2 regions of the Blautia sp. HCP3S3_G3 genome follow, and region 2 is predicted to be linked to the other one. Evidence: a T-box and tRNA genes for the amino acid it is inferred to sense, from the RefSeq annotation. Region 2 holds a T-box; the other holds one or more tRNA genes.
The links. The T-box of region 2 lies ahead of proS (proline--tRNA ligase). A T-box ahead of a tRNA ligase gene usually reads a tRNA of that ligase, here a tRNA-Pro.
Positions count from the first base shown of each region.

Region 1: it has a tRNA-Pro gene. The T-box ahead of proS (proline--tRNA ligase) is inferred to sense a tRNA for this amino acid. The anticodon was not compared.

Region 1 is NZ_JBQHXR010000002.1:104,327-110,446, reverse strand. It holds gene leuC (3-isopropylmalate dehydratase large subunit) at 1-638, shown strand, start outside; gene leuD (3-isopropylmalate dehydratase small subunit) at 653-1,144, shown strand; gene ACTNEW_RS04245 (ribonuclease Z) at 1,247-1,657, shown strand; gene ACTNEW_RS04240 (DNA/RNA non-specific endonuclease) at 1,678-2,640, shown strand; tRNA gene ACTNEW_RS04235 (tRNA-Pro) at 2,818-2,891, shown strand; gene ACTNEW_RS04230 (dicarboxylate/amino acid:cation symporter) at 3,113-4,372, opposite strand; gene rfbD (dTDP-4-dehydrorhamnose reductase) at 4,372-5,217, opposite strand; gene ACTNEW_RS04220 (hypothetical protein) at 5,504-5,743, shown strand; gene ACTNEW_RS04215 (Gfo/Idh/MocA family oxidoreductase) at 5,688-6,120, shown strand, end outside.
Region 2 is NZ_JBQHXR010000015.1:20,734-26,853, reverse strand. It holds gene ACTNEW_RS11955 (L-threonylcarbamoyladenylate synthase) at 1-609, shown strand, start outside; gene rpiB (ribose 5-phosphate isomerase B) at 681-1,115, shown strand; gene ACTNEW_RS11945 (deoxycytidylate deaminase) at 1,140-1,631, shown strand; T-box leader at 1,828-2,039, shown strand; gene proS (proline--tRNA ligase) at 2,091-3,530, shown strand; gene ACTNEW_RS11935 (CCA tRNA nucleotidyltransferase) at 3,543-4,874, shown strand; gene ACTNEW_RS11930 (CotS family spore coat protein) at 4,956-5,939, shown strand.

The sequences.
Region 1 (6,120 bases), on a different contig from region 2:
GTTTTACTATTGCAAATATGGCAATTGAAGCAGGCGGAAAGAATGGAATTTTCCCTGTAGATGACCTTACTATTGCATACATGAGAGAGCATTCCATGAGACCATATAAGGCATATGAAGCGGATCCGGATGCTGTTTATGAGGCAGAGTACACCATTGATCTTGGCACTCTGGAACCTACTGTAGCGTTCCCGCATCTTCCGGAAAATACGAAGACAATCTCAGAAATTACGGAAGATGTTGTGATTGATCAGTCTGTGATCGGTTCCTGTACCAATGGACGAATCGATGACCTTCGCGTTGCGGCAGAAATCCTGAAGGGACGCAAAGTGAAAAAAGGAATCCGCTGTATTGTGATTCCGGCAACGCAGGCCATTTATCTGCAGGCGATGGAAGAGGGGCTTCTGAAAATCTTTATTGAAGCCGGTGCTGTGGTAAGTACTCCGACCTGCGGACCATGTCTCGGCGGTTATATGGGAATTCTGGCAGCAGGAGAACGCTGCATTTCCACTACCAACCGTAACTTTGTAGGACGTATGGGACATGTAGATTCCGAAGTGTATCTGGCAAGCCCGGCAGTAGCCGCAGCAAGTGCTGTAACCGGTAAGATTTCCGCACCGGAAGAACTGGGATTATAAGGAGGATCAGAATTATGCAGGCAAAAGGCAGAGTATTTAAATATGGAGACAATGTAGATACAGACGTTATTATTCCGGCACGTTATCTGAATTCTTCAGATCCTGCGGAACTGGCTACGCACTGTATGGAAGATATTGATAAGGATTTTGTAAAAAAAGTATCCAAAGGCGATATCATTGTGGCAACAAAAAATTTCGGATGTGGTTCTTCTCGTGAACATGCACCGATCGCTATCAAGGCAGCCGGTGTCAGCTGTGTGATAGCGGAGACTTTTGCGAGAATTTTTTACCGCAATGCTATCAATATCGGACTTCCGATTATTGAATGTCCGGAAGCAAGCAAAGGAATCGATGACGGTGATGAAGTGGAAATCGATTTTGATTCCGGTATGATCTACAACCGTACCAAAGGAACAGAATTCCAGGGACAGGCTTTCCCGGAATTCATGCAGAAAATCATCAAAGCAGAAGGCCTTGTCAATTATATCAACGCACAGAATGAATAAATCTGTAATATAGACTTGCTGAAAAAGTGTAAAGCTTTCGGATATAATTTCCGGAGCTTTACACTTTTTTCTGAGAATAAAAATACAAAGCAGGGTGAAAAAATGAAGGTGATTGTATGTGTAGATAATAAGGGAGGAATGGCTTTTTTTCAGAAAAGACAGAGCCAGGACAGGGTTCTTCGTGAGGATATTCTGGACGGTCTTCAGGGTGCAAAACTGTGGATGAGTCCATATTCATTGAAACAGTTTAAGGAAGAAAATCAGGCAGATCTGACGGCAGATGAACAGTTTCTGGATGCTGCAGGAGAAGAGGATTTCTGTTTTGTAGAGAATCAGAAATTGCAGCCATATGAGAAAAAAATCACGGAAATAATTGTGTACAGATGGAACAGAGATTACCCGGCAGATTTGTTTCTGGATATAGATCTGAAAGACTGGGAATTGGCAGAAACGGTAGAATTTGCCGGGAATTCTCATGAAAAAATTACGAAAGAAACTTATCAGAAAAAGTAAGAAAAGGAGTATTACGGTCAATGCATTATAAAATAAAGAAAAGAATTCTTCCCGTTTTATTTGCTTTATTGATGGGAGCAGTGGTGGTTCCAGATGTGGTTCCAAAGGTGGTTCTAACGCAGGAAATTTACGCTGCCGGTGGAGTTGATTTATCCGAAATTCCTGCGTATACCGGTGATCCTTATGTGGTCATTCATAATAATGTTCCGGATTTTTCAGAGGATGATTTTACCACAGAATCCTTTGAATCCTACAGTGAACTGGATTCTCTGGGAAGATGCGGAGCTGCCTATGCCAATATCGGACAGGATCTGATGCCTACAGAAAAGCGCGGCAGTATTTCTGAAGTAAAGCCATCCGGATGGCATTCTGTACAGTATGATTTTGTGGATGGAAATTCTCTGTATAATCGCTGCCATCTGATCGGATACCAGCTTTCCGCAGAGAATGCAAATGAGAAAAATCTGATCACCGGAACCAGATATCTTAATGTGGATGGGATGCTTCCTTTTGAAAATATGGTTGCCGATTATGTAAAAGAAACCGATTATCATGTATTGTATCGTGTGACTCCGGTATTTGAAGGGGATAATCTGGTAGCTTCCGGCGTCCAGATGGAAGCCATGTCTGTGGAAGATGAGGGCGATGGTATTGAATTCAATGTTTTTTGCTATAATGTACAGCCCGGGGTTGGAATTGATTACGCATCAGGTGACAGTTGGCAGGATGACAGTAATGTGCAGGGAGAAACGGCACGTTCTGTTCAGATTGAGTCACAGATTTCTGAAAACACAGACCAGGAAACAAAAGAGGAAGTTTCTGTTGGTACCACCTATATTATTAATATCAATACCGGAAAATTTCACTATCCGGACTGCCGCAGCGTGAAACAGATGAAAGAAAGCAATAAAATGGAATATACCGGAAGCCGGGAGGAACTGATTGGAGAGGGATATTCTCCCTGCGGGAATTGTCATTCGTGATTTTGAAATAACATAAACAAGATATCGGCGGAGAGGAATTATATTGCCAAAGCAATCCGCCGCAGGCGGAGAATCCTGCACAGCAGGATTCTTTCTCATTTTTAATTACAAAAACATATTTTCTTGATAAAAAAAGATTGATTTTCTGATGAAGTATTGATATAATATCATTTGTTACGGGGTATGGCGTAGCTTGGTAGCGCGCACGGCTGGGGGCCGTGAGGTCGCAGGTTCAAATCCTGTTGCCCCGATTGAAAGAGCCTTGATTTTCAAGGCTTTTTTCTTTTTGTGTTGCATTCCGTGCTGCATAATTCATGGAAATGATTGTTTGCAATATCGGAATATTTTTTGACGAGCCTTTCAGATTCCATTTTGCAGTCTGAAAGGCTCATTTTACTGTTTATCCCGAAACAGAGAACAACATATCCTCCATCGGGGCGAGAAGGTTATATTAATTAACGTATACTTCTGTTTATTCACGGTTAAAGACATTTCTGTCCAGCGCACCTTCCTGATGAGAAACGATGGTTGTACAAACCGCATCTCCTGTAATGTTTACTGCGGTACGCAGCATATCCAGAATTCTGTCGATACCCATGATCAGAGCAATACCCTCTGTAGGAAGACCGACGGAAGAAAGCACCATGGCAAGAGTGACAAGACCGACACTTGGAACACCGGCTGTTCCAATGGAAGCCAGAGTCGCTGTTACAACAACTGTCGCCAGATTTCCCATGGTAAGCGGGATACCGTACGCCTGAGCAATAAACACGACCGCTACACCCTGCATAATGGAAGTTCCATCCATGTTGACAGTTGCACCCAGAGGGATGGTAAAAGAAGAAATCTGTTTGGAAACACCCATCTTTTTGTTCAGAGTATCAATGGACATCGGAATGGTTGCATTTGAAGTAGCTGTTGAAAATGCAAATCCCATAACCGGAGCAAACTTCTTAATGAATTTCAGCGGATTCAATCTCGTGAATATAAAAAGAAGAATCTGGTAAATGACAAAGCACTGAATTGCCAGGGCAAAAGTTACATTTCCCATATATTTCAGCATAGGTTTAAATGCGGCAAAACCAACGGTTGCAAATGTTCTGGCAATCAGACAGAAAACACCGACAGGTGCGATTTTCATGATTGCCATGGTCATTTCCATCATAACATCGTTAAACTGGCTGAAAAAGTTTGCAACTGTAGAAGCTTTGCTTCCGAGCTTTGCAAGTATAATTCCTACAAACAGGGCAAAAACAATAATCGGAAGCATATCTCCATTGGCCATGGAGCCAATTGGATTTTTGGGGATAATATTCAGAAGTGTATCCACAATACTGGTGCTCTGCGCAGCTGCTGCAACTTCACTTGTCTGAACGGCATCCATATCAAGTCCGATTCCCGGATTGATGATATTGGCACTTGCCAGTGCAATGGTAACGGCCAGAGCCGTTGTAGCAAGATAAAAACCAATGGTTTTAATTCCAACTTTTCCCAGAGTTTTTGTATCACCAATAGCCATACTTCCGCATACCAGAGAACAGAATACAAGCGGTACTACCAGCATCTGCATCAGACGGATAAAGCCCTGTCCCATAACGTACAGGATACCTTCAACCAGCACTTTGTCCCTGATGGTTCCGGAAGGCATGACATAATGAATCAGAACACCGATGACGGCACCAATGAGAAGCGCTGCGAAAATTTGTGTGGAAAGCCCCATTTTTTTCTTCATTATTCAATTCCTCCTGTTTCATCCAGATATTCTTTCAAAGCCATCCGCCATTCCTTAGGCTCTTCGATTCCGGTCAGGCGAAGCATCATATTATCAAGAACGGAATAAACAGGACGGGAGGTATCCCTGGAAATCACAGGTCTGATTTCCATTTCGTCTGATTTTCCGGAAAGTTCCAGAATGGCTTTTGCAAATTCATAGCGGCTGCAGCTTCCCTGACATACTGCATGATATAAACCATATTCGTCAAAATCAATGAAATGTTTGATGACTTTCGCAAGTTCTCTGGCGCTGGTCGGAACAGCATAACGGTTGTTTGGCACTTCCATGACCGGAACTTTTCCCACATTTGACAGAAGATAATCGACAAAATCATGTCCGATTCCATAGATCCATGAGCTGCGGAGAATCACAAAACGGTTCATGAGCTGTGACAGAATCTTTTCTCCGGCTTCTTTTGATTTTCCATAAACAGATCTCGGATGTGTCTGATCAAATTCATGATATGGAACACTGGATTCCAGATCAAAAACATCATCTGTAGAAATATGAATTACCTTCGCGTGTGTTTCATCCGCTGCCAGTGCGACGTTTCTCACACCAATAGCATTTACTTTGTAAGCCATATCTACATTTTTTTCACAATATTCTACATCGGTAAGACTGGCACAGTTGATGACTACATCCGGCCTGTTAATGTGCATATAATGATTGACTTCATTAATATCTGTGATATCCACTTCGTTGATATCCGTGGTCAGGATCTGGTACTCGATGGAATCCAGAAGTGCGACCAGTGCGGAGCCGATATGCCCTTCGGCTCCCGTAATCCATATTTTTTTCATCTTCGTTTCCCTCTTTTTCTATAGTATTTTGTTACAGTAAATAAAATATTACTAAAAAATGTGAAGAAATGCAATATGTTTCGGTTGTTTTTTATAAATTTTACGAATATTTGAGTATTGTTTTATCAAAAAAATCGTTTTTTATATAGATTTGGTTTGATAAGGGTCTATACTTTTATGAATGTTTCCAATATACTATAAGCATATCCGGCAGACACTGGGTACACCCTGTGAAAAGTTCTGGAATTGCTTTTTGGTTATGAAATTCAGAGAGAGGTGTTGCATAATGGAAAAGAAAATGACAGTTGGTGTCATTGGGACGGGAGCAATCAGTGACATTTATATCGAAAACATGAAGAATGTGTTTGAAGTGCTGGAAGTGAAAAGCGTCTGTTCCAGACGTTTGGAAAGGGCGCAGTTAAAAGCTGCGCAGCATAATCTCGCAGCATGCACGCTGGAAGAAATAACGCATTGGAAAAGTACCGGGCACAGAAGATTTTGGAAAAGAATACGAAACACCGAATGAAAGTGTCGTAGCTGCTATTCTGGAACTGGAAAATGGGATGGTGGGTACTATTCATCAGAATCATGAGAGTATGTGTCATGACCGGGCGGATTTCGCCGTTTATGGAACGAAAGGGATTTTGCTTCTGGGAGATCCGAATCAGTTTGGGAACCCTGTTCGTTTGCTTCAGACAGATGGTTTTGAGGAACCGATTCCTCAGACTTTAGAGGAAGTGGGAGCATATTCCGGGAATTCCCGCGGATTGGGAGCAGCGGAAATGGCTGATGCTGTTTTAAGCGTCAGAAAGAATCGTGCCAGCAAAGAGCAGGCGTATCATGTGCTGGATATACTGGAATGTATGGAAAAGGGCTTTCCATCTGGGATGTTCATGGCAGAAT
Region 2 (6,120 bases):
CGCCCTAGCCCGACAATGGCAGAGCATGTGATCGAAGATCTTGGAGATGAAATTGATATGATCATTGATGGCGGCCAGGTGGGAATCGGGCTGGAGTCTACGATCGTAGATTTTACGGAAGAGATTCCGGTAGTTCTGAGACCGGGGTATATTTCGCTGGATATGATAAAGGAGGTTCTGGGAGAAGTTCAGATGGACAGAGGCCTTCTGATCACAGACAGCAATGTGAAGCCGAAGGCTCCCGGAATGAAATACCGTCATTATGCACCAAAAGCAGACCTTACCATTGTGGAAGGTGAGATGGATGCGGTGATTCGTGCGATCAATACATTTGCGGCCGAGGCAGTTGACAGAGGAACACAGGTGGGAATCATTGCCACAGATGAAACCAGGGAGAAGTATCCGCTGGGAATTGTGAAAAGCATCGGAAGCCGTGAGGATGAGGATTCCATCGGGCACCATCTCTTTGAAGTCCTGCGGGAATTTGATCATTGTCAGGTAGATGCCATTTATTCAGAAGCTTTTTTTACACCGAGAATCGGACAGGCAATCATGAACCGTCTGCTGAAAGCAGCAGGTCATAAGATTATTTCCGTTTCAGAGAGTTGAGAAATGGTTGAAGTTTATGGTTTACCTGTTATAATAATTTTATAAAGAAAGAATAGTAGGAGGAATAAAAAATGATAGCTCTTGGATGTGATCATGGCGGTTATGAATTAAAGTTGGAGATTAAGAAATATTTAGATGAAAAAGGTCTTGAGTATAAAGATTTCGGATGTGACAGTACGGATGCAGTGGATTATCCGGTTTACGCAAAAAAAGTTGCAAAATCTATTTTGAGCGGCGAATGTGAAAAAGGAATTCTGATCTGCGGAACAGGAATCGGAATTTCCATTACAGCAAATAAATTTAAAGGCATTCGGGCAGCTCTGTGTACAGACTGTTTCTGTGCAGAAGCAACAAGGCTTCACAACGATGCCAATGTACTGGCTCTTGGCGGCAGAGTAGTAGGAACGGGACTCGCTGTAAAGATTGTTGATACATTTCTGAATACTCCATTCTCCGGAGCTGAACGACATATGAACAGAATTGCTCAGATGGAGACAGAAGAGTAAGAGAAGCGGAGGATATGGGGCACTATGGAAAAAAACGATAAGCGAATGGATCATATTTCCTGGGATGAGTATTTTATGGGGGTTGCCATTCTTTCCGGAATGCGTTCCAAAGACCCGAATTCTCAGGTGGGTGCATGTATTGTGAGTCCGGATAATAAGATCCTTTCCATGGGATATAACGGTTTCCCTATTGGATGTTCGGATGATGAATTTCCGTGGGGAAGAGAAGGCGATGCGCTGGATACCAAGTATCTGTATGTGACACACAGTGAACTGAATGCAATCCTTAATTACCGCGGCGGCAGTCTGGAAGGGGCGAAGCTGTACGTTTCCCTGTTCCCCTGCAATGAGTGTGCAAAAGCAATCATTCAGTCAGGGATTAAGACCATTGTTTATGACTGTGATAAATATGCAGATACCCCATCGGTGATCGCGTCCAAAAGAATGCTGGACGCAGCGGGAGTGCGGTATTATAAATATAACCGGACGGGAAGAGAAATTTCATTTTCCGTATGACCGTCGGCCGGGAAGAGAGCCGGTGTACGACAGGAGAAAGGGAGTAAGAGAATATCCGTTAACGCGGGTATTCTCTTGCATGTGCTCCGAAAAAGGAACCCTGGCACAGATGCTCCGTAAAAGGCTTTTGCAGGCACTCCTCAAAAGACTCTTGACACAAACGCGTATTTCGCATAGAATGAATTCTGGATAAATGATTACGGCAATGAAGAGAATAGTACATGAGGAGCAATCTCAGAGAGAAATCCATATGGTGAGAGGATTTTGTGCGTGAATCATGGAACCGGCCTCGGAGCCCCGTACAATTGAAGTACGGCGTCGTTCCTGCGTTAACGGAAGAAGAGAGAGTATCGGAAAATATTCCGGTGCTAATCAGGGTGGTACCGCCGAAGCATTTCGGTCCCTAGCGAGGGATTGAGAGGCTTCTTTTTTTATATTATAAAAGGAGAGAACAAAATCATGGCAAAAGAAAAGAAATTAGTAGAAGCCATTACTTCTATGGAGGAAGACTTCGCCCAGTGGTATACAGACGTGGTAAAAAAAGCAGAACTCTGCGATTATACCAGCGTGAAAGGCTGCATGGTCATCAAACCGGCAGGATATGCAATCTGGGAAAACATTCAGAAAGAGCTTGACCGCAGATTCAAAGAAACAGGAGTGGAGAACGTTTACATGCCAATGTTCATTCCGGAATCCCTTCTGGAAAAAGAAAAAGACCATGTAGAGGGATTTGCTCCGGAAGTAGCATGGGTAACACACGGTGGGCTTGATCCGCTTCAGGAACGTCTCTGTGTACGTCCGACTTCCGAGACACTGTTCTGCGATTTTTATCAGAAGGAAATCCATTCTCACAGAGATCTTCCGAAGGTATACAATCAGTGGTGTTCTGTTGTCCGCTGGGAAAAGACTACCCGTCCGTTCCTTCGTTCCCGTGAGTTCCTGTGGCAGGAAGGCCATACAGCACATGCAACTGCAGAGGAGGCAGAAGAGAGAACGATTCAGATGCTGAACGTTTATGCGGATTTTTGCGAAGAGGTGCTGGCAATTCCGGTTGTAAAGGGAAGAAAAACCGACAAGGAAAAATTTGCAGGAGCAGAGGCAACCTATACGATCGAGTCTCTGATGCATGACGGCAAAGCACTTCAGTCCGGTACCAGCCATAACTTTGGAGACGGATTTGCCAGAGCATTCGGCATTCAGTATACAGATAAAGAAAATAAACTTCAGTATGTACATCAGACTTCCTGGGGTATGACGACCCGTATGATCGGTGCGATCATCATGGTTCACGGCGACAACAGCGGTCTGGTACTTCCGCCGAGAATCGCTCCTGTGCAGGCTGTGATCATTCCGATCCAGCAGCGTAAGGAAGGCGTTCTGGAAAAAGCGGATGAACTGTTTGCAACACTGAAAGAAGCAGGTATTCGTGTGAAAGTTGATGACACGGATAAGAGCCCGGGATTCAAATTTGCAGAGCAGGAAATGCGCGGTATTCCGGTTCGTATCGAATGCGGTCCGAAGGATATCGAAAACGGACAGGCTGTCATCTGCCGCAGAGATACCCGTGAGAAATATGTAGTGAAATTTGAAGAGCTTGCGCAGAAAGTACAGGAAGTACTGGATACCATGCAGCATGATATGCTGGAGCGTGCCCGTACTCACCGTGATGCGCATACGTATACAGCAACTGATTATGAAACATTCAAGGACACCATCAATAACAAACCGGGCTTTGTAAAAGCCATGTGGTGCGGCTGTCAGGAATGTGAAGATAAGATCAAAGAAGATGTTCAGGCTACTTCCCGCTGTATTCCTTTTGAACAGGAACAGCTGAGCGATGTCTGTGTATGCTGCGGCAAACCTGCAAAGAAGATGGTTTACTGGGGAAGAGCGTACTAAGAAGGAAGAGACATGAAGATAGAAATTCCGTCAAAAGTAGCAATGATTTTACACACACTGGAAGATGCGGGCTTCGAAGCCTATGCGGTGGGCGGATGCGTCCGGGATTCCCTCCTTGGACGGATTCCGGATGACTGGGATATTACCACATCTGCCACACCGGAGCAGGTGAAGGCTCTGTTTCGGCGTACGGTAGATACGGGACTGACACATGGTACAGTGACAGTCATGATGGAAAAAGAAGGATTTGAAGTGACCACTTACCGGGTGGACGGAGAATATGAAGATGGACGTCACCCGAAAGAAGTGATATTTACCGCAAGCCTCAAGGAAGATCTGAAACGGCGGGATTTTACCATCAATGCCATGGCCTATCATCCATCCACCGGAATCGTGGATCTTTTCGGCGGTCTGGAGGATCTGAAAAATAGATGCATCCGCTGTGTGGGAGAACCGCTGGAACGCTTCAGCGAAGATGCGCTTCGTATTATGAGAGCAGTGCGGTTTTCTGCTCAGCTGGGATTTCAGATTGAGGAAAATACCCGAAAAGCCCTGGGAGTTCTGGCACCGAATCTTCGTCACGTCAGTGCGGAGCGGATTCAGGTGGAGCTTCTGAAGCTTCTGATATCGCCGCATCCGGATGAACTCCGTACTGCGTATGAGGCCGGAATCACGAAGGAATTTCTGCCGGAATGGGATGTGTGCATGACAACAGAACAGCGTACTCCGCATCACTGTTATACAGTGGGCGAACACATTCTGCACAGTCTTTTGTATGTCCGTGCAGACAAGGTTCTGCGTCTGACGATGCTGCTTCATGATATTGGGAAGCCTGTTGTGAAGACGACCGATGAAAATGGACGCGATCATTTCAAAATGCATGGTCCCGAGAGTGAAAAAATGGCACATGGGATTCTGCGCCGCCTGAAACTGGACAATGACACGATTTCAAAGGTCTGCCGTCTGGTGAAATGGCATGATTACCGTCCGGCGCCGGAGATGAAGGCAGTACGGCGTGCAGTTAATAAAATAGGAGAAGATCTTTTTCCGCTTTATCTGGAAGTCCAGAGAGCGGATACGCTGGCCCAGAGTGATTACAGAAGAGAAGAGAAACTCAGCCGCCTGGAAGGCGTATGCCTTTGCTGGGAACGGATTTGTGAGGAAAAACAGTGCGTTTCTCTGAAAACTCTGGCTGTTACCGGAAAAGATCTGATTGCCGAGGGGATTGCCCCCGGCAGAGAAATTGGTGAGATCCTCCAGTATTTTCTGGAAATTGTGCTGGAAGATCCCAGGGAAAATCAAAAAGAAAATCTGTTGGCGAAGCTGCGGGAAAACAGGAAATAATTTCCTGTTTTCCCGTTCGCATATCCCCTGTCCCCCTCTCATAAGATAGAAGGTACAAAAACCTGGAGGGGGATTTTTCTATTGTATGATTACGGACTCAGCACTCTGGAGCAATATGAACTGACAGTGGTTTCCACATCCCGGGTAAGGGGCGCGCTTTTATGCCGGACAGAACAGGGACTGTTTATCCTGAAAGAATTCCGTGGTTCGGAAAAGAAACTGAAACATCAGCAGGAGCTGCTTCTTTCTCTGGAAGCGTGCGGAAGAAAAGTGGACAGCTTTGTGCCGAACAGAGAGGGAGAACTGATCAGCCGGGATAAAGATGATATTCCGTATACGCTTGCGCGCTGGTACGAGGGAAGAGAGTGTGATACCAAATCCAGAGAGGATATTTTCAGAAGCATGAAAACTCTTGCCGGTTTACATAAAAACATGAAACTTCCACTGATACCGGAATATATGGAGAAATCACTGGAAGAGGAGTATGTCCGTCATAATCAGGAACTGCGCAAAATACGCAAATTCATCCGCAGAAAAGGGGCTTCCAATACTTTTGAAAAAGATTATCTTTCCAGTGTGGAGGGATTTCTGCAGAAAGGGGAAAAAGCGCTGGAAATGCTGAGATCTTCCTCTTACGATCGATTGCGCAGAGAGTCTGTGGAAGAGGGAAAGGTGTGTCATGGAGAGTATAACCAGCACAATGTTCTGATGCTGCGGGACGGTATTGCGGTGACGAATTTCAGCCATTGGGGATTCGATGTCCAGATGGCAGATCTGTATCGCTTCATGCGTAAAATTATGGAAAAATACGGATGGGATATTTCGCTTGCCAGAGAGATGCTGCTTGCCTATCATCGTGAAAAGCGAATTACACCGGAAGAATGGGAAAATCTCAGGGTCCGTTTTACTTACCCGGAAAAATACTGGAAGCTTGCTAATTACTATTATTCTCATAACAAAGCATGGATATCCGAAAAAAATGTGGAAAAGCTGCGGATTCTCATGAAACAGAAAGACCAGTGGGAAACATTTACAGAAACTTGTTTTGAAAAATATCCCTATTGAGGATAGAGCATGTTTGAAATTCATTTCCTGGAGCAATTTTCAAACACACTCTGTGCAAAATGACGGATTACTCTTTATTTTTCACGAAAAGTATAGTATAATTAACAATCATGGGTGACAGAGAAGATTGGAAAGATTGCTCTAGGGTCACCGGAGATTATAAAAGAGTTAAGGGAGGTAC